4 regions of the Rhodoferax sp. WC2427 genome follow, and region 2 is predicted to be linked to each of the others. Evidence: predicted binding sites of a transcription regulator. Region 2 holds the regulator's gene; each other region holds the start of a gene.
What was found. Region 2 encodes sigma-54, which starts transcription at its own class of promoters, with help from an activator protein. Its sites were predicted from a motif close to TGGCANGNAANCTGCTTT; they were not measured.

Region 1 (4,839 bases), 490 kb from region 2:
GGGCGGCGAACCGGGTTTTGTTTGCGGCGTGTGGCCATTAGAGGGCTTCCATGACCAGCTTTTCGCTCAGGAGCCGCACCTGGGCCGGTTTGCCCTGCACCTCGGCGGGCAAGGGGATTTCAGAGGTGCGGTAGACACCGGCAATGGAGACCAGCTCGGCGTCCAGGCAGGTGCTGAAGATGCGGGCATCTTCATTGCCCTTGGCACCGGCAATGGCGCGGCCCCGCAGCGGGGCATACACGTGGATGCTGCCGTCGGCCAGTACCTCGGCACCGTTGCTGACCATGGCCAGCACCACCAGGTCGCTGCCGCGGGCGTAGACCTGCTGGCCCGAGCGCAAGGGCTTGTCGATGACCAGCGCACCGCTGGGCACCACCACGGCGGGTTCGGGCGCAGGGGCGGCAACGGGGGGCGCAGCGGGGGGCAGGGGTGCCGCGTTGGTGATGTCGGGGGCATCCACCAGCCCGGCCTGCACAGCCGCCTGCCGTTGCTCTGCGTTGCCGCCGTGCACGGCAATCGGCTGCATGCGGTAGCTGCGCAACAGCTCGATCAGTAGTTTGAAATGGATGGAGTCGGTGCTGTCGGCCACCGGCACCAGGTTGATGACGACCGGGTCCTGGTCGAAAAAATCGGGGGTGTCGCCAAAGCGGGTTTCCATCTCCTGGGCCAGGGCGGCCAGGTCGGCGGTTTTCAGCACCACCGCAATCAGGGGCAGCGTGGCACTTTTCAGGTCAAAGCAGGCCCGGGTGGGCCCGGCGGTTACAGGCGGCATGGATGGAGGGGGAAGGTCGACAAAGGCGCGATTTTACCGCTGCCCGTGCCCCCGGCCTTCGCTCCGGCAAGGGGCAGTTACGCGCCATGCGGCTGGGTGGCTAGCCCGCATGGCGCTTTGGGCACTAGAAGTGGTAGTCGGCGCGGACCATGGGCGTTTTGGCCGTGGTTCCGGTGATGGTGCCGGGGTTGCCAAACTTGTTGCGCCAGTACTGGTAGCCCACGCCGATGCGCAGGGTCTTGGGGCTGGCACCCAGCGCCGGGCTCAGATCGTAGAAAACCGTGCCATCGATATTGGTTTCGGCAGAGGTGGGTCCACCAAATTCGTTCTTTCCCTTGGATGCGATGTAGTTCATGTAGCCTTCAAACGCCAGTCCGGTGCCACCGATAGGCACACCCCAGGCCAGGTTCAGCATGGGGTGGGTGTCGTAGGTGTAGCGGCTGGTGATGGACTTGGGCATGTTGCTTTCTCGTAGCAGCAGCAGGCTGACGTTCAAGTACCCCGGCACGTCCATCATCAGCGTAGGGCCCACTACAAACATGCGTTTTTTGGACGCGTAGCCGGTGTCGTTCTTGGTGTTCCAGTCGAACCCGGCTGTCAGGCCCAGGCCGCGCACCGGGCCCATGGCAAAGCTTTTGCCGCTGACCTTGCCCAGGTCCAGCGTGTGGCGGTAGACCAGATAGGCCTCCTGGGCGCTGCTGTCGTCCGCGTCGGATTGCAGCAAGTCCAGGTTCAGGAAGTTGGTGCCGTACTTGTAGCCGCTGACGTGGGTGATGTTGATGATGTTCTTGGACAGGTCTTTGCTGTTGAACGGCTCACGGAAGCTGGTGCCGTAGCGGTAGCCGATGGAGGTGTCGCTCCAGTCGGCGGCTTGCGCCAGCGTGCCGGTGGTCAAAGCTGCTGCAGCTGCCAAAAGAACCGCGCCTGTGCGTGTGGTTTTCATTGTGTATCCCTGGTGGTTAAGTGAACTGAATGTCCACTTCCACAGTGCAAACACCATGCCAACAAATATTTACATATTTTTCAAAATTTATAGCTGCTCACGCCGATCCCATCGGCGTGAGCGGCCTGAAAGGCTTGTAACCGTGCCCAGGTGCACCATCCCAACGCAACAGGGCAGGATGGCTTCCACCATCCTGCCCTGTTGCAGTGCAGCAAAACGGCTTTTTCTAGGCCGCAGCCACCCGTTGCGCCAGGTGCGCCAGGGCTTCTTCCACCTGGTCCACCAGGATCAGGCACAGGTCGCCCGGTTGCAGGCGCGCCAGGGCGTGGTCGATGGCGATGAATTCGCCGTAGATTTCGTCCACCGAGCGGGTGCGCTGGGCGTTGGCCAGGCCTTCGCGCAGCAGCTTGACCACTTCGCCGTCGGCACGGCCACGTTGGCAGGCATCTTCGAACAGGATCACGTCGTCAAACGCGTCGCCCAAAATCACGGTCTGTTCGCGGATGTCTTCATCGCGCCGGTCGCCCGCGCCGCTGATCACCACCGAGCGCCGCTTGGCGGGCATGGCTTCCACGGCGGACACCAGGGCGCGCATGGCATCCGGGTTGTGGCCGTAGTCGGCAATCACCGTGGCACCCTTGTAGTCCATCACGTTGAAGCGGCCCGGGGCGTTGTCGGCATCGTTGGAGAAGCTCGACAGGCCGCGGCGGATGGTCTCCCAGTTCATGCCCACGCCCCAGGCGGCGGCCACCGCGGCCATGGCGTTGTCCACCTGGAAGGAAATGGTGCCTGCACGGGTCAGCGGCACATCGCGCAGGGCAATCTGCTCGCGCCACGAGCCCACAGCCGCCACGATATGGTCGCCATCCACATACACCGTGCGCCGCCCCTGGGCGCGGTGGGTGGCCATCACCGGGTGGTGGCGGTCGGCGGTGAAGTAGATGACGTTGCCGGGGCAGGCCGTGGCCATGGCGGCGACGATGGGGTCGGCGGCATTCAGCACGGCGTAGCCAGTGGCGGGCACGTTTTGCACGATCACGCGCTTGAGCACCGCCAGGTCTTCCACGGTGGTGATGTAGTTCAGGCCCAGGTGGTCGCCCGCGCCGATGTTGGTTACCACGGCCACCTGGCAGCGGTCAAAGCCCAGGCCTTCGCGCAGCATGCCGCCGCGGGCGGTTTCAAACACGGCGGCGTCCACATCGGGGTGCATCAGCACATTGCGGGCGCTTTTGGGGCCTGAGCAGTCGCCGCTGTCGATCTGGCGGCCATTGACGTACACGCCGTCGGTGTTGGTCATGCCCACGCGCAGGCCGCTGCTGGTGAACAGGTGGGCAATCAGGCGGGCAGTGGTGGTCTTGCCGTTGGTGCCGGTGACGGCCACTACCGGGATGCGGCCATCGTCGCCTGCGGCGTACAGGTTGCTGACCATGGCCTCGCCCACATTGCGGCCCTTGCCGAACGAGGGCGAGATGTGCATGCGCAGGCCGGGCGCGGCGTTGACTTCCACAATGCCGCCGTGCTGGTCTTCCAGCGGCTTGAGCATGCTTTCGCAGACCACGTCGACGCCGCAGATGTGCAGACCGATCATCTGGGCGGCGGCCACGGCCTGGGCGGCGACGGCGGGGTGCACGTCGTCGGTGACGTCGGTGGCGGTGCCGCCGGTGCTCAGGTTGGCGTTGTTGCGCAGGATGACGCGGCGGCCTTTGTCCGGCACGGACGCGGGCTCCAGGTCTTGCAGCGCCAACCGGGCGATGGCGATGTCGTCAAAGCGGATCTTGGTCAGTGACGTGGCATGGCCTTCGCCGCGTTTGGGGTCGGAGTTGACGATGTTGACCAGCTCGCGCACCGTGTGCACGCCGTCGCCCAGCACCTGGGGTGGGTCGCGGCGGGCGGCGGCCACCAGTTTGTTGCCCACCACCAGCAGGCGGAAGTCGCTGCCGGGCAAGAATTTCTCCACCATCACTTCGCCGATCTCGGCGGCCGCCGCGAAGGCGACATCCAGGTGCGCACGGTCCACGATGTTGACCGTCACGCCCTTGCCCTGGTTGCCGTCTTGCGGCTTCACCACCACGGGCAGGCCGATTTCCAGCGCCACTTGCCAGGCTTCTTCCAGCGTTTCCACCGGGCGGCCCAGCGGCACGGGCACACCGGCGGCGTGCAGCAGCTTCTTGGTGAGGTCTTTGTCCTGGGCGATGGCCTCAGACACGGCGCTGGTCAAATCGAACTCTGCCGCCTGGATGCGGCGCTGGCGTGAGCCCCAGCCAAACTGCACCATGCTGCCCTTGGTCAGGCGGCGGTAGGGAATGCCCCGGGCCACGGCGGCATCGACGATGGCCCCGGTGCTGGGGCCCATGCGCTCGTCTTCGTCGGTTTCGCGCAGCTGGGCGATGGCGGCATCTTTGTCGAATGCGGTGTGGTCCAGTGCAGCCTGGATCAGCGCCTGGGCCAGTTCCAGCGCCTGGCGGCCTACGGCTTCTTCGCTGTATTCCACCACCACCTGGTAGATACCGGTTTGCTCGGTGGCCGCGGTGCGGCTGAAAGTGACCGGGCAGCCCGCCTGGGCCTGCAGCGCCAGCGTGGCGGCTTCCAGCACATGGGCCAGCGACACCGAACCGTGTTCGCGGTTGGGGCGCAGTGGCCCGATGGCCGGAAACAGGGCGCGCAGGGCGACCTCGAAGCCCGGGAGCTGGGCGATGGCTTGCTCGGATTCTGCGCAGGCCACCACGGCTTCCACGGCGGTGTGGCGGCTCCAGAGATTGGGGCCGCGCAGGGCCCGGATGCGTGAGACTTCCATCAGTCGGTCTTTCTATCTTCTTGTTCGCTGCGGGGGGCGGCAGGGGGCAGGGTGGGGCGCACCGGGGGTGTGGGGCGGGCGGTGGGCAGGTCCAGCTCGAAGGTCTTGAGCCCGGCCACGATCAGGTCGGGCGAAATATCCATCGCCCAGGCGGCGGCAATCGAGGCCAGGATGGGCTCCAGCTGGGCCGGGGTGGTCCAGTTGGCGGTGAGCCGCTCCAGGTTGACCAGTGGCACTTCGGCGCTGCCGGTGGCCAGCATGATGTGGCCCTTGTGGATGATGACTGCTCTGCCTTCAGTAGCACGGTGTGCAATGGTGGCGGGCAGTAGC
Region 2 (4,839 bases):
GTGCTCGGCCTCGGCGGCCTGGTCCTGGATGGCCGACCACACATGGGGCTGGAACGGCAGCAGCTTCTCGAAGCCAAAGCGGCGCAGGCTGCCCGGGGCGATGTTGCAGGCAATCTGCGCAGCCTCGATGGCGATGGTGCCGCTGCCGCAGCAGGGGTCGTAGAAGGGCGTGGTGCCGTCCCAGCCGCTGGCGGCAATCATGGCGGCGGCCAGGGTTTCCTTCAGCGGAGCATCGCCCTTGTCTTCACGCCAGCCGCGCTTGAACAGCGCGTCACCCGACGTGTCGATGTAGATGGTGGCGTGCTCGGTGGTCAGGTGCAGGTAGATGCGCGCGTCGGGCCACTGCACGTTCACATCGGGGCGCACGCCAGTCTTGAAGCGGAAACGGTCGGCCACCGCGTCTTTCACCTTCAGGGCGGCGAAGTTCAGCGAGGTCAGCGGGCTGTGTTGCGCGGTGACTTCGATCTTGAAGCTCTGCTTGGGCGTAAACCAGATCTCCCAGGCCACGTTGCTCGCGGCCTCGTACAGGTCTTGCTCGTTGCGGTAGGGCGTGCTGGACAGCTCGATCAGCACCCGCTGCGCCAGGCGGCTGTGCAAATTGAGCCGCATCGCATCGCGCCACGACGAGCGCACCAGCACCCCGCCCCGGTGCGAGCGCAAATCCTCGCCCTGCAGCCCGGTAATCGCGTGCACCTCTTCGGCCAGCAGCTCTTCCACGCCAGCGGCGCAGGGTAAAAATAATTGGAGTTGGTTCATGGAGTCGGTGCCAAAGTGGGGCGCGGAGCGGGTCCGCTGGGAGGCGTGGAGTATCCCATAGGGGCATCTTGGCCTGCCAGTCCCCCGGGCAGGACCCGCACACGCAGGGACTGGTCAGGAGTCCGCTACAGCGCCTTGCGCAGATTCGTCGGCGCGATCCGCAAGGCTTCGCGGTACTTGGCTACCGTGCGGCGGGCGCATTCGATGCCCTGCTCTTTCAGCATATCCGACAGTTGGCTGTCGCTGAGCGGCTTTTTCAGGTCTTCGGAGGCAACGAACTGCTTGATGAGCGCGCGCACCGCCGTGCTGGAGGCATTGCCGCCCGTCTCGGTGCCCAGGGATGAGCCGAAGAAGTATTTCAGCTCGAAGGTGCCGTAGGGCGTAGCCATGTACTTGGCCGTGGTGACGCGGCTGATGGTGGACTCGTGCAGGCCCAGTTCGTCGGCAATCTCGCGCAGCACCAAGGGGCGCATGGCCAGCGCGCCGTGGCTGAAGAAGCTTTTTTGCCGCTCCACGATGGCGTTACTGACCCGCAAGATGGTGTCGAAGCGCTGCTGGATGTTCTTGATGAACCAACGGGCTTCCTGCAAGCGCTGCTGCAGGGCGGCGTTGTTCGAAGAGTCCTTGCCGCCACCCTTGTGCTGGCGCAGGGCGTTGGCGTAGATGTCGTGCACGCGCAGGCGCGGCATGACCTCGGGGTTCAGCACCACCCGGAACTTGGCGTTGGCACCCCGCCCCACTTTGGCCACGATCACGTCGGGCACCACGATGTTGCGCTCCACATCCACAAAGCGGCGGCCAGGCTTGGGCTCCAGCCGGGCGATCAGCGCAATGGCCAGTTTGATGTCGGCATCGGTGGCGTGGCAGAGCTGGGCCAGGCGCTTCACGTCGCGCCGGGCCAGCAGGTCCATGGGCTGGCGGCAGATGCGCAGTGCGATCTTGCGCACCGGGTCGTTGCCCATGGTGGATTGCAACGCCTTGAGCTGCAACACCAGGCATTCGCCCAGATGGGTCGCACCCACGCCAGCGGGCTCCAGGCTTTGCAGCAGGCCCAAGGCGACGGTGAAGCGGTGCACCAGCTCTTCCTGGGCCTCCAGGTCGTCGCCCGCCAGGCCCTGGGCCAGGCTGGCCAGGTCGTCTTCGAGGTAGCCGTCGTCGTTCAGGGACTCGATCAGGAAGCGCAGCGCCGCCTGGTCTACCTCACCCAGGCGCAGCGCCAGTGCCTGGCGGTGCAAAAAGCTGGTCAGCGATTCCTGGTTGCGGGCCAGCTCGGTGGCATCGGCCTCGCCGTCTTCGCCCAGGTTGTTCTGGCGGGCGGGTGCGTCGCCGCCCCACTCGCTGTCGTCGGGCTTCATCTCGGAGGTGCCGTCGCCATCCCAGCTGGTGTCGTCCCCACCGGTCAGCGGCGACTCTGAGTCATTTGAGCCCTCGGTGCTGGTCTCGCTTGTGTATTCAGCTACAGAAGTAGGAGCAGATTCGGTTTCGCGGTCGCCTGCGCTCACGGGCGTGTCGGCCTGGGCCAGGCCAAACTCTTCGCGGGGTGCGTCGTCCAGGTTGCGTTCCAGAAACGGGTTGTCGTCCAGCATCTGGTCCACTTCCTGGCTCAGCTCCAGGGTGGAGAGCTGCAACAGGCGGATGGACTGCTGCAACTGGGGCGTGAGCGCCAGGTGCTGGGAAACGCGTAGGGAAAGGCCTTGCTTCATCGTGCAATCACATGCGGAAGTGCTCGCCGAGGTAGACCCGACGCACATCGGCGTTGTCCACGATCTCGGACGGCGTACCTTCGGCCAGCACATGGCCGTCGCTGATGATGTAGGCGTGGTCGCAAATACCCAGGGTCTCGCGCACGTTGTGGTCGGTGATCAGCACGCCGATGCCGCGCGACTTCAAGAAGCCGATGATGCGCTGGATCTCGATCACCGCAATCGGGTCGATACCGGCAAACGGCTCGTCGAGCAGGATGAAACGCGGCTGGGTGGCCAAGGCGCGGGCGATCTCCACCCGGCGGCGCTCGCCACCCGACAGGGCCAGGGCGCTGGACTGGCGCAGGTGTTCCACCCGCAGGTCTTCGAGCAAGGCGGTCAGGCGCTGTTCGATCGCCTCCTTGGTCAGCGATTTACCGTCCTCGCCATGCTGCAACTCCAGCACGGCACGCACGTTTTCTTCCACCGTGAGCTTGCGAAAAATCGAGGCCTCTTGCGGCAAATAGCTCAGGCCGAGGCGCGACCGACGGTGGATTGGCATGTGCTCGACCGGCTGGCCGTCGATGGAGATACTGCCGCCATCGGCCCGTACCAGGCCCACGATCATGTAGAACGAGGTGGTCTTGCCCGCGCCATTGGGGCCGAGCAGGCCCACCACTTCGCCTTTTTTGACCGCCAGGGTCACGTCCTTCACGACCTTGCGGCTGCCATAGGCCTTTTGCAAATGGCGGGCCTCCAGGCGACTGTCTACAACCTCTGCCACGGCCTTCACTTTTGCGCGCCCTCCAACGTGGTGCTGGGTCGCAGCGCGGGGCTGGCGGAGCCCGCTGGCGCAGAGGCCACCGGGGCCACCACCTTGGGAGTCAACATGGCGCGGACCCGACCGTTCTGGCCACCGGGGTTGTTCGCGGGCGTGCCGTTGTCCACCGTGAAGACATCGGTGGTGTTGTCGTAGACGATGACACCACCGGTCACTTCGTCATTGACCTTGCTGCCCAGCAGGCGGCGCATCACGGCGCGCTTGATGAAACGCACGTTGTCGAGCTTGCTGCTGTATTCGATGGTTTCGCCTTCGCCCTCGATGTATTCGTCGACGCCGTCGCGCTTTTGCTTGAAGTAGGCCAGCTTGCCGGGCTCGGCGGTGACCACGCCAAACTGGTTGCCCTCGGCGTCCTGGCGCACATCTACACGGGCTCCACGGATGACGATAGTCCCCTTGGTCATGACCACGCGCCCCGTAAACACGTTGGTTTGCTTCAGGTCGTCGTAGCGCATGGCATCGGACTCGACGTTCATGGGCTTGAGGCGGTCGGCTTTTTCAGCCCAGGCAGCGCTGCCCGCACAAGTGCACAGCAACAAGAGTAGGAAGGTGTGGTAGGCGTTTTTCATAGAGGCACGAATCTTGCAGATGATTGTACCGGTCGATTCGGGTAGCCCAGAAAAAAGCCCGCAAAAGCGGGCTCATAGGTGCGGTACGCGGGCGACCGGTCAGGTTTTTTGCTGCGACACCAGGTAATCCACCACCGTCAGGCCACGCTCCATCGACTGGGCTTGCGTGCCGTCGGTGTAGAAGCGTCCGGCCACACCCATGGCGGGCACACCGGCGACTTTGTAGGCCTCTTGCAGTTGCGCGGCCTTGCGCACCTTGGTGGCCACCGAGAACGAGTTGTAGGTTTCCACAAACTTGGCTTTGTCCAGGCCCTGCTTGGCGGCCCATTCGATCACCAGGTTGTCCTTGTCCAGCTTTTGGCGCTCGACATGGATGGCGTTGAACACCTTTTCGTGCACCGCCTCCAACTGGCCCATGGCCTCCAGCGTGTAGTACAGCTTCTGCGGCGGCACGAAACTGTCCTGGAACACCACCGGCACGCGGCGGAAAGCCACATTCTTGGGCAGCTTCTTGAGCCAGGCGGTCAGCGCGGGCTCAAAGGCAAAGCAATGCGGGCAGGCGTACCAGAAGAACTCGATCACCTCGACCTTGCCCGCCGGGGCTTCGGTGGGCACGGGTTTGTCCAGCACCAGGTAATCGGTGCCAGCCACAGGCGGCTTGCCCTGCGCGTGGGCGCTACCGACAGGGGACAGAACCAGGGCCGAGCCCGCCAGAACGCTGGCAGAGGTCAGGGAAAACTCACGACGTTTCATTGCTAATCACTCCTTGTGGGGGTCAGACGGGGCTGGGTTGAAAAAGTTCAGCCCGGATGCCCACGGTAAATACAACGCCGGACTACCGCTGTACGCGGACCAGGGTGGTGTCGCCACCGGCACTTTCCAGCTTGTCTTTGGCGCGCTCGGCATCTTCGCGCTTGGCAAAGGGGCCCATGCGCACGCGGTAGACGGTGCGGCCTGACTGCTCGCGCTCGGTAACCTTGGCTTCCATGCC
Region 3 (4,839 bases), 1.2 Mb from region 2:
CACCCCCACCGAGCGCAGCAGCTGGTGGCGCAGGTCGGGGTGGTCGGGCACGTGGTCGTGGGTCAGCTGCGTACATTGGCCGCCGCGCAGCAGGTAGGCGCGCGAGTCGCCCACATGGGCCACCGTGTACGACTGGCCGCGCAGCACCACGGCGGTCAGCGTGGTCAGGCCCAGGGCCGGTTTGCGGCGGCGGTTGATGCCCGCCAGCCAGGCGTTTTGCGCACCGATGATGCGGTCCAGCGCCACCGTGGTGTCCCAGGTCTCGGGCGTGGAGTAGTAGTCGCGCACCAGGCTGGTCACCGTGGTCTGCGCGGCCTCCTTGCCCATGCCGCCGGTACTTACGCCATCGGCCAGCGCCACGATGCAGCCCATGTCCACCTGGCCCGCCTCGGGCAGCATGGCGGCGCAAAAGTCTTCGTTGACGGGCTTGGTGCCCGCCAGAGACGTGAAACCGATGTCAAGTTGGAATGCCATGTAGTGCCGTGTCCCGTGTGATGTGTCGTGTTTGCGCAAGGCTATCGGCGTGCAGTGCTAGGCGTGGGTCGCAGCCCAGGCACATGCCTGGGCAAGGACCGCAACGACGCAATGTGCGTCGAGAGCAAGTGCAAACCGGCAGATCATGCGGGACACGGCACTCAGCCCATCAGCATCTGCATGCTGGTTTCATACTGGTTGGACAGCTGCTCGTACACGTCCAGCAGCTCTTCGCTGGCCTGCGCCAGGCGCTCCAGGCCCGCGGGGCGCTGCAGCTCGGCGCTACCGGCCTGCAATTGCTGCCAACCCAGTGCGGCAGCCTCCAGCAGGCGGCGGATCTCGGGCGTGCCCAACGGGACTTGCTGCAGGTAGGTTTGCGCTTCGCCAAAGGCCGCTTGCGCCTCGGCCATGGCGGCCACGCCCGGGGGCCCCAGCAGCGCGCACTTGGCAAAGCGCTGGCACAGCATGCGCTGGCGGCCTGCGGTGTTGAGGATGTGCAGCGGGGGAGCACCACCCGAGGTCTCCAGCGCGGCGGTCAGGCGCTCGGCTTCTTGCAGCAACTGCTCGGCCAGCATATCGATGGCCTGGGTGCTGGCCGCCAGGGCCGGGGCCTGCAGGGCCTGTTTCAGGCGGGCCCAGGTCTGCCCTGCCCGCTCCACCAGGTCGCCAAAGGTGGCTTGCGACAGGCTTTTGCCCAGCAGCGCCAGGTTGGTATCGACGCGCTGGATCGACTCTTGCAGCAGCGTGCCGAGCCGCTGTGGAGGGCACCCGGCCAGCTGCAGCAGATACAGCTTGACCAGCCGCTGCGACAGCATGCGCAGCTGCCCGGCGCGGTTAACGCCGTCGGCAAACAGGGCCGAATGGACGATGCTTTGCGACACCTGGCCCAGGCGCTGGTTGGTGTGCATGGAGGCGGTGCGCAGGATGCGGAAGGCATCGTCGTCCGACAAATGCCGGGCGCGCATCAGGATGCCTTTGGCGCGGTCCACCACCTTACGCTCTTCAAAGCGGGTGGTGGCGTCCTGCAGCGCCTGGCGCAGGCCGCGCTCGTGCTGGAAGCGGGCCTGGGCCAGGTGCACCAGCGCACGCAGGCGCTGCGGGGCGTAGCCGTCGACGACGTAGGCGTGCACGCCGCTGGCCACGCCACTCTGGATGTGCTCGGCATCGGCGTCCGTGGTGATCAGTAGCACGGCGCAGGGGGCGGCGTCGGCCAGGGTCTGCATGAGTTTGAAGAAGGCCGCATCCGGACGGGCCAGCTCGCACAGCAGCACATCTGGTGCATGCCGAACCACGCCGTGCACCAACTTATGGCGTTCCGTGACCTCGCCCAACAGGTCTAGGCTGGCGGCCTGCAGGTGGGCGGCCTGCACCGCGCCAGCCCCCAGCTTCGCCCCGAAAAACAACACAGATGTCATGCAAATCAACCACTTAGAGAGGAATTAGGAGCCCTTGCTACGGCACGAGAGGCCCATTGGGGGCCATGCCAAAAGGCGGCCAATCATATGGCACAAGTTTTGCGTAGTTCACGGCGGGCGTAACGAAGCGCCCACCCGCAGCCAACGCGCCGCGGAGCCCGCACACAACGCCGTGTGCCTGCATGTGTTTTCCACGGATGTGCTTTTCAGCATGTCTGGTCCGATGCCCTCCGGCTTCGGCAAGTTCGTATTTTTCTCTCTTATTTTTTTATGCCACAGCGGCGGGGTCGGTTCTGGAGTTTTTCCGGGTCTGGCATACAGCTTGCGCTGGGCCCCCCCGTCTAGCACTGCAACTTCAACCGCGTTTCTGGAGTACCTTCGATGAAAAAATCCAAATTGGTGATGGTGGGTAACGGCATGGCCGGTGTGCGCACGATTGAAGAGCTGCTCAAGGTCGCCCCCGACCTGTACGACATCACGGTCTTCGGCGCCGAGCCGCACCCCAACTACAACCGCATCCTGCTGTCGCCGGTGCTGGCCGGTGAGCAGACGCTGGACGAGATCGTGCTGAATTCGTGGGAGTGGTACAGCGACAACCACATCACCCTGCACGCCGGCAAAAAGGTCACCGAGGTGGACCGCGTGAACCGCGTGGTGCGGGCGGTAGCCCCCGACGGCAGCGTGGTCGAGGCCGAATACGACCGCCTGCTGATGTGCACCGGCTCCAACCCCTTCATCCTGCCCATCCCCGGCAAGGACCTGAAGGGCGTGGTCGCCTACCGCGACATCGCCGATACCAACGAGATGATCGACACCGCCACCAAGTACAAGAACGCGGTGGTAATTGGCGGCGGCCTGCTGGGCCTGGAGGCGGCCAACGGCCTGATGCTGCGCGGCATGACCGTAACCGTGGTGCACGTCAACGAATGGCTGATGGAGCGCCAGCTCGACAAGGTGGCGGGCAAGCTGCTGCAAAAGTCGCTGGAAGACCGGGGTCTGCAGTTCCGCCTGGGCGCGCAGACCCAGGAGCTGGTGGGCGGCGCCGATGGACGCGTCACCGCCATCCGCTTCAAGGACGGCTCTGAGGTGGCCACCGACCTGGTGGTGATGGCCGTGGGCATCCGCCCCAACACCGACCTGGCCGCCAAGATGCGCCTGCACATCGACCGCGGCATTGTGGTCACCGACACCATGCAGACCATCACCGATGGCCGCATCTACTCGGTAGGCGAATGCGCAGCGCACCGCGGCATCGCCTACGGCCTGGTGGCCCCGCTGTTCGAGCAGGCCAAGGTGGCGGCCAACCACCTGGCCGAGTTCGGCATTGGCCGCTACATGGGCTCGCTGACCTCTACCAAGCTGAAAGTCACCGGCATCGATTTGTTCAGCGCGGGCAACTTCACCGGTGGCGAAGGCACGGAAGAAATCGTCATGAGCGACCCGTTTGGCGGCGTCTACAAAAAGCTGGTGCTCAAGGACGACAAGCTCATCGGCGCCTGCCTGTACGGCGACACGGTGGACGGCAGCTACTACTTCAAGCTGCTGCGCGATGGCCGCAGCATCGGCGAGGTGCGCGACAAGCTGATGTTTGGCGAATCCAACATCGGCGACACCGGCCACGAAGGCCACAGCAAGGCCGCCAGCATGCCCGACAGCGCCGAAGTCTGCGGCTGCAACGGGGTCAACAAGGGCACCATCTGCAAGGCCATCAAGGAAAAAGGCCTGTTCACCCTGGAAGAAGTGAAAAAGCACACCAAGGCCAGCGCCTCCTGCGGCTCGTGCACCGGCCTGGTCGAGCAGATTTTGATGTTCACCGCGGGCGGCGACTACTCGGCCACGCCCAAGACCAAGGCGATCTGCGCCTGCACCGAGCAGGGCCACCAGGCGGTGCGCGATGCGATTGTTCAGAGCAAATTCCTCACCGTCGATGCGGTGTTCAAGGGCATGGGCTGGAAGACCCCGAATGGCTGCGCGAGCTGCCGTCCGGCCATCAACTACTACCTGATTTCCAGCTGGCCCAAGGAAGCCAAAGACGATCCGCAAAGCCGCTTCATCAACGAACGCAGCCACGCGAATATCCAGAAAGACGGCACCTACTCGGTGATCCCGCGCATGTGGGGCGGCCACACCACCCCCGACGACCTGCGCCGCATCGCCGATGTGGCCGACAAGTACGCCATTCCCACCGTCAAGGTCACCGGCGGCCAGCGCATCGACATGCTGGGCGTGAAGAAGGAAGACCTGCAAAACGTCTGGAATGACCTGGGCATGCCCTCCGGCCTGGCCTACGCCAAGGCGCTGCGCACAGTCAAGACCTGCGTGGGCAGCGAGTGGTGCCGCTTTGGCACGCAGGACTCGACCCAGCTGGGCAAGGACCTGGAGCATGCGCTGTGGGCCATGTACGCGCCGCACAAGGTCAAACTGGCCGTCAGCGGCTGCCCGCGCAACTGCGCAGAGTCGGGCATCAAAGACGTGGGCATCATCGGGGTGGATTCGGGCTGGGAAATCTATGTCGGCGGCAATGGCGGCATCAAGACCGAAGTGGCCCATTTCCTGGTGAAGGTGAAGACCGCCGAAGAGGTGATGGAATACGCCGGCGCGTTTTTGCAGCTCTACCGCGAAGAGGGTTGGTACCTGGAGCGCACGGTCCACTACATCGCCCGCACCGGACTGGCCACGGTAAAGAAAAAAATTCTGGACGATGCCGCGCACCGCAAGCAGCTGTGGGAACGCCTGCAGTTCGCGCTGGACGGCGAGCCCGATCCCTGGTTCGACTCCAAGGACGCGCAGGTCGACACCCGCCAGTTCACCGCCCTGTCCGCCTGAATTTATAAAAAATCGGCCCCTAGCGCTTATTCAATAAGCGTGAGCAGCTACGAAAGGAATAGCAAAATGAGCGAATGGAAAATCATCTGCCGCGTCGATGACATCCCCGTACTCGGCGCCCGCC
Region 4 (4,839 bases), 1.5 Mb from region 2:
CTGGGCGTACTTGCAAAAGCGCCTGGAGCCGGGCGACCATGCCTTGCTGGTGGTGGGCACAGGCCGCTATCCGGTACTGGGCGAGAACTTCATGCGCGGCACCGTGCCCGACCGTCTGACCCTGGGCCAGCAGGGTTTGCCGCTGGAAATGCGCGACCTGGACCTGGACGTCCGCCTGAAGTTGCCAGAGCCATTGGCGGACGCGCAAGTCAACGTCTTCCGGGTGATCGCTCCGGCAGGCCTGGACCCTGCCGCGCCGCTGGACTTTGCCTTGCTGGTCACGCGCAGCAAGGGCCAGATCTATCCCGAGGTGGTGCGCAAGGCACTCGCCTTCAGCGCCCAGTTGCCGGGCCGGTATGTCGAGGCCGCGGCAACCGACGCCAAGACCTGGCGCAGCAGCTGGACCGGGCGCTGGCCCGAGCTGGGCGTCTTGCTCCTGGGCCTGGGCGTGCTGGCGTGGGCTTTGCGCGAACCCGCGTGGTTGGGTGCCAGCCAGCGCCGGTTGGATCTCTTTCGCACCGGCTATTTGCTGTTCACCCTGCTCTTTATCGGGTGGTATGCCCAGGGGCAGTTGTCGGTGGTGAACTTTGTGGCGCTGATCCAGGCCGTGCTGGCCCGGCAGAGTTTGGTGTTCTTTCTGTACGACCCGATGACGGTGCTGCTGTGGGCGTTCACGGCGGTGACCTTCTTTGTGTGGGGCCGGGGCACATTCTGCGGCTGGTTGTGCCCGTTCGGTGCCTTGCAGGAACTGGTCAGCAAGCTCAGCCAGCGGCTTGGCATTCGGCAGGTGCGCGTCTCGACGCAGTGGGACGCCCGGTTGAAAAAGGTCAAGTATTTCATCCTGGCTGGCATCCTGTTGGCGGCCTGCGTGTCGGTGACCTGGAGCGACAGGCTGGTGGAGGTCGAGCCCTTCAAGACCAGCATTACATTGAACTTCGTACGCGCCTGGCCGTTTGTGGTGTGGGCGCTGCTTACCGTCGGCTTGAGTGTCTTTTTCTACAAAGGCTTTTGTCGCTACCTCTGTCCCTTAGGCGCAGGCATGTCGGTGCTGGGTCGGTTGCGCCGGTTTGACTGGATCCAGCGGCGGGTGGAGTGCGGCCAGCCCTGCCAGCGCTGCCGCAGCGACTGCGCCTACCAGGCCATCGACAAGGCCGGAAAGGTCGACTACGGCGAGTGCTTCCAGTGCATGGACTGTGTGGTGGTCTACGAGAGCGAAGAGCTCTGTGTGCCCGTTTTCAACCGCAAGCGCAAGGCCACCAGCCAGCCGGTGATTCCCATCATGGCACTTCCCCATTCCCGGCTCCAGCCTGCCGCCACAGGAGACACACCATGAAGCGCCGCACTTTTGTCCAGGCAGCGATCGGTCTGAGCGGTATGGGCCTGTCCCATGCGCGGCAGCAGGACGGCCTGCTGTGGCGAGAACGTACGTTGACAGGCTTGGGAACCACCATGGCGATCCGTGTGGGCCATTCGGACGCAGCTCTGGCCGAGCAGGCACTGGATGCAGCGCGGGACACCATCCGGCACGTGGAAGACCAGATGAGTTTGTACCGGAGCGACAGCGCGATCTGCCAGCTCAACCGCACGGGCCGCCTGCACCATCCACACCCTGATTTGGTCAGGATATTGCAGGTGGCCCAGACAGTCTCGGCCCGCAGCCATGGCGCATTCGATGTGACGGTGCAGCCGCTGTGGACGGCCTTCCAAACCGCCAGCCAACAGAGTCGGCTGCCGACACCGGACGAGGTGCGGCAGGCGCAGAACTTGGCCAACTGGAAGTTGCTGGATATCTCGCAAGATGCCATCACGCTGGGGCGCAAGGGAATGGGCATCACCCTCAATGGCATTGCCCAGGGCTTCGCGGCCGACTTGGTAGTGGCACGCCTGCAGGCGTTGGGCATCCGGCATGCCCTGATCGATACCGGGGAATGGGCCGCTCTGGGAACGCCAGTGCCCCACCGCGGCTGGACGTTGGGCGTGGCCGATCCCCGCGATGCGCGGGGGGTGCTGGCCCGTGTGGCCATGGATGGCCGCTGCGTGGCGACATCGGCAGACAACCAGTGCAGCTTCAGCCCCGACTTCCAACACCACCACATCTTCGACCCTGCCACCGGTTATTCACCCGCTGGCCTGTCTTGCGTGGCGGTGCTGGCACCGAGTTGCGTGTTGGCCGATGCCTTGACCAAGGTGATGTTTGTGGCGGGTTTCAAGCAGTCCCTGCAACTGGCCAAGGTCTGGAATGTCGACGTACTGGTAGTGGATAAAAAAGGCGTCTGGCAGGCAACGCCAGGCGTCACACTGTTGCCGGCCTGAGTGCGGTCATCCGGTCCATTGGCTCATATTGGAACAGTGTTGCAGGGTGCAGCAGACCGACTGAACCCGCATTGAACACATGGCGCCATCGGCCCGCCATTTCCCCGCATCTGCGTCCGTAAATCCACACCCAACCACTGGCATACATATTGCGCAAATGCCATGCGGTTGATGGCTTTGCGGTCTGCAAAGCGGGAACCGATGTCACTGCCCCCACTGAGGCAGTGTTTCGCGCCAGCAAATAAACAGGAGACACGATTGTGAAAAGAAAACTTCTCGGCATACTCATGGCGGCGGCAGGCACGCAGCTGTCGGCACAGGTCACGGACGCGATGATTGCGGGCGACGCTACGCACCCGGAGTCCGTGCTGAGCTGGGGCATCGGCACCCAGGGCCAACGCTTCTCGCCCTTGACGACCATCAACACCGGCAACGTCAAGAACCTGGCACCCGTGTGGTCCATGTCCTTTGGGGGTGAGAAGCAACGTGGCCAGGAATCGCAGCCTCTGGTCTACAAGGGCAAGATGTTTGTCACGGCCTCGTACTCGCGCATTTTTGCGATCGACGTGAAGACCGGCGAGAAGCTGTGGAAGTACGAGCACCGTTTGCCCGAAGGCATCATGCCCTGCTGCGATGTGGTGAACCGCGGCGCTGCGCTGTTTGACAACCTGGTCATCTTCGGCACACTGGACGCGCAACTGGTGGCGCTGGACCAGAACACCGGCAAGGTGGTGTGGCGCGAAAAGATCGACGACTATTCTGCAGGCTATAGCTACACCGCCGCACCGCTGATTGCCGAAGGGCTGCTGTTGACTGGCGTGTCCGGTGGTGAGTTTGGTGTGGTGGGCCGCGTGGAAGCCCGCGACCCCAAGACCGGCAAGATCGTCTGGAGCCGCCCTACGGTCGAAGGCCATATGGGCACCTTGAACGGCAAGGACAACGGCATCACTGGCACCACCAATGCCTCCTGGCCCGGCGAGACCTGGAAGACGGGCGGCGCTGCCACCTGGCTGGGCGGCACCTACGACGCGAAGACGGGCCTGGCCTACTTCGGCACCGGCAACCCTGGCCCCTGGAATAGCCATGTGCGCAAGGGCGACAACCTGTATTCCGCGTCCACCGTGGCCATTGATGTGAAGACCGGCAAGATCGTCTGGCACTACCAGGGCACCCCTAACGATGCCTGGGATTTTGACGGCGTCAACGAGTTCGTCACCTTTGACATGGATGGCAAACGCGTGGGCGGCAAGGCCGACCGCAATGGCTTCTTCTATGTGATCGATGCGACCGCCGGGACACTGCTCAATGCCTTCCCCTTCGTGAAGAAGACCACCTGGGCCACCAGTATCGACCTGAAGACCGGCCGGCCCAATTTCGATCCCGCCAACCGCCCCGGGGACCCGTCGGCAGAAGGTGGCGATGGCAAGAAGGGTGCTTCGGTATTTGCAGCGCCGGGCTTCCTGGGCGGCAAGAACCAGATGCCCATGGCCTACAGCCCGAAAACCAAGCTGTTCTATGTACCCACCAACGAGTGGGGCATGGAGATCTGGAACGAGCCCATCAGCTACAAGAAGGGTGGCGCGTACCTGGGGGCTGGCTTCACGATCAAGCCATTATTTGAGGACCATATTGGCTCGTTGCGCGCCATCGATCCCAAGACCGGTACGGTGGCCTGGGAAGTGAAAAACAGCGCGCCGCTGTGGGGCGGTGTGTTGACGACGGCGGGTGACCTGGTGTTCTGGGGCACGCCCGAAGGCTACCTCAAGGCCGCCGATGCGCGGACCGGCAAGGTGCTGTGGCAGTTCCAGACCGGCTCGGGCGTGGTGGCTCCTCCGATCACCTGGAAAGACGGCAACGACCAGTACGTGAGCGTGGTGTCGGGCTGGGGCGGTGCCGTACCGCTGTGGGGCGGTGAAGTGGCCAAGAAGGTCAACTTCCTGGAACAAGGCGGTTCGGTCTGGACCTTCAAGCTACCCAAGTAACTCTGCCCAGCGGTTCTGGCCAGACCCCATGGGCCTGGCCAGAACCCGGTTTAACCTTGATTGAATTGTTGTATGAAAATCCTCGCAATCCCACTATTGATGGTCTGGGGCGCCGTCCAGGCGGCACAGCCTTTGAGCCAGGCGGATACCAAGTCGGCGATGGAGTTGGCCAAGAACAATGGCTGTTTCAGTTGCCACTCCACTGCGGAAAAAGTGGTTGGCCCGTCCTACTCGAGCGTGGCGGCCAAGTACAGTGACGACAAGGACGCGGTGGCATCGCTGGTGCAATCCATCCAATACGGCTCCAAGGGCAAGTGGGGCCGCATCCCCATGCCGCCGCATGCCTCGCTCGGCAAAGACGATCTCAATTTGCTGGCGCGCTGGATTCTCACGGTCGAGAAGTAAGCCCGGTCCGGCCATCCGGGGCCGGGCTGCGTCCCCTCAGTCCCAGATATCGTTTGGCAAGAGCGCCTTCTTGCGGTAAATCGTATTGCGGGAGACCCCCAGCAACTTGGCCGCAACCGAGACGTTGCCCCGGGTCGAA

Region 1: the regulator sigma-54 is predicted to act here: its motif matches at 1,759-1,776, upstream of AB3G31_RS17795 (outer envelope protein).
Region 3: the regulator sigma-54 is predicted to act here: its motif matches at 1,978-1,995, upstream of nirB (nitrite reductase large subunit NirB).
Region 4: the regulator sigma-54 is predicted to act here: its motif matches at 2,452-2,469, upstream of AB3G31_RS04845 (PQQ-dependent methanol/ethanol family dehydrogenase).

The regions. Positions count from the first base shown of each region.
Region 1 covers NZ_CP162006.1:3,825,497-3,830,335, reverse strand. Annotated here, with positions in the region: gene minC (septum site-determining protein MinC) at 38-772, opposite strand; gene AB3G31_RS17795 (outer envelope protein) at 897-1,715, opposite strand; gene cphA (cyanophycin synthetase) at 1,942-4,509, opposite strand; gene cphA (cyanophycin synthetase) at 4,509-4,839, opposite strand, start outside.
Region 2 covers NZ_CP162006.1:4,320,279-4,325,117, forward strand. Annotated here, with positions in the region: gene AB3G31_RS20120 (class I SAM-dependent RNA methyltransferase) at 1-756, opposite strand, end outside; gene AB3G31_RS20125 (RNA polymerase factor sigma-54) at 882-2,459, opposite strand; gene lptB (LPS export ABC transporter ATP-binding protein) at 2,467-3,222, opposite strand; gene lptA (lipopolysaccharide transport periplasmic protein LptA) at 3,228-3,848, opposite strand; gene AB3G31_RS20140 (thiol:disulfide interchange protein DsbA/DsbL) at 3,948-4,601, opposite strand; gene AB3G31_RS20145 (SPOR domain-containing protein) at 4,684-4,839, opposite strand, start outside.
Region 3 covers NZ_CP162006.1:3,083,308-3,088,146, forward strand. Annotated here, with positions in the region: gene AB3G31_RS14515 (protein kinase) at 1-474, opposite strand, end outside; gene AB3G31_RS14520 (ANTAR domain-containing protein) at 636-1,889, opposite strand; gene nirB (nitrite reductase large subunit NirB) at 2,271-4,715, shown strand; gene nirD (nitrite reductase small subunit NirD) at 4,782-4,839, shown strand, end outside.
Region 4 covers NZ_CP162006.1:995,922-1,000,760, forward strand. Annotated here, with positions in the region: gene AB3G31_RS04835 (4Fe-4S binding protein) at 1-1,333, shown strand, start outside; gene AB3G31_RS04840 (FAD:protein FMN transferase) at 1,330-2,313, shown strand; gene AB3G31_RS04845 (PQQ-dependent methanol/ethanol family dehydrogenase) at 2,601-4,295, shown strand; gene AB3G31_RS04850 (c-type cytochrome) at 4,368-4,700, shown strand; gene AB3G31_RS04855 (sigma-54-dependent Fis family transcriptional regulator) at 4,737-4,839, opposite strand, start outside.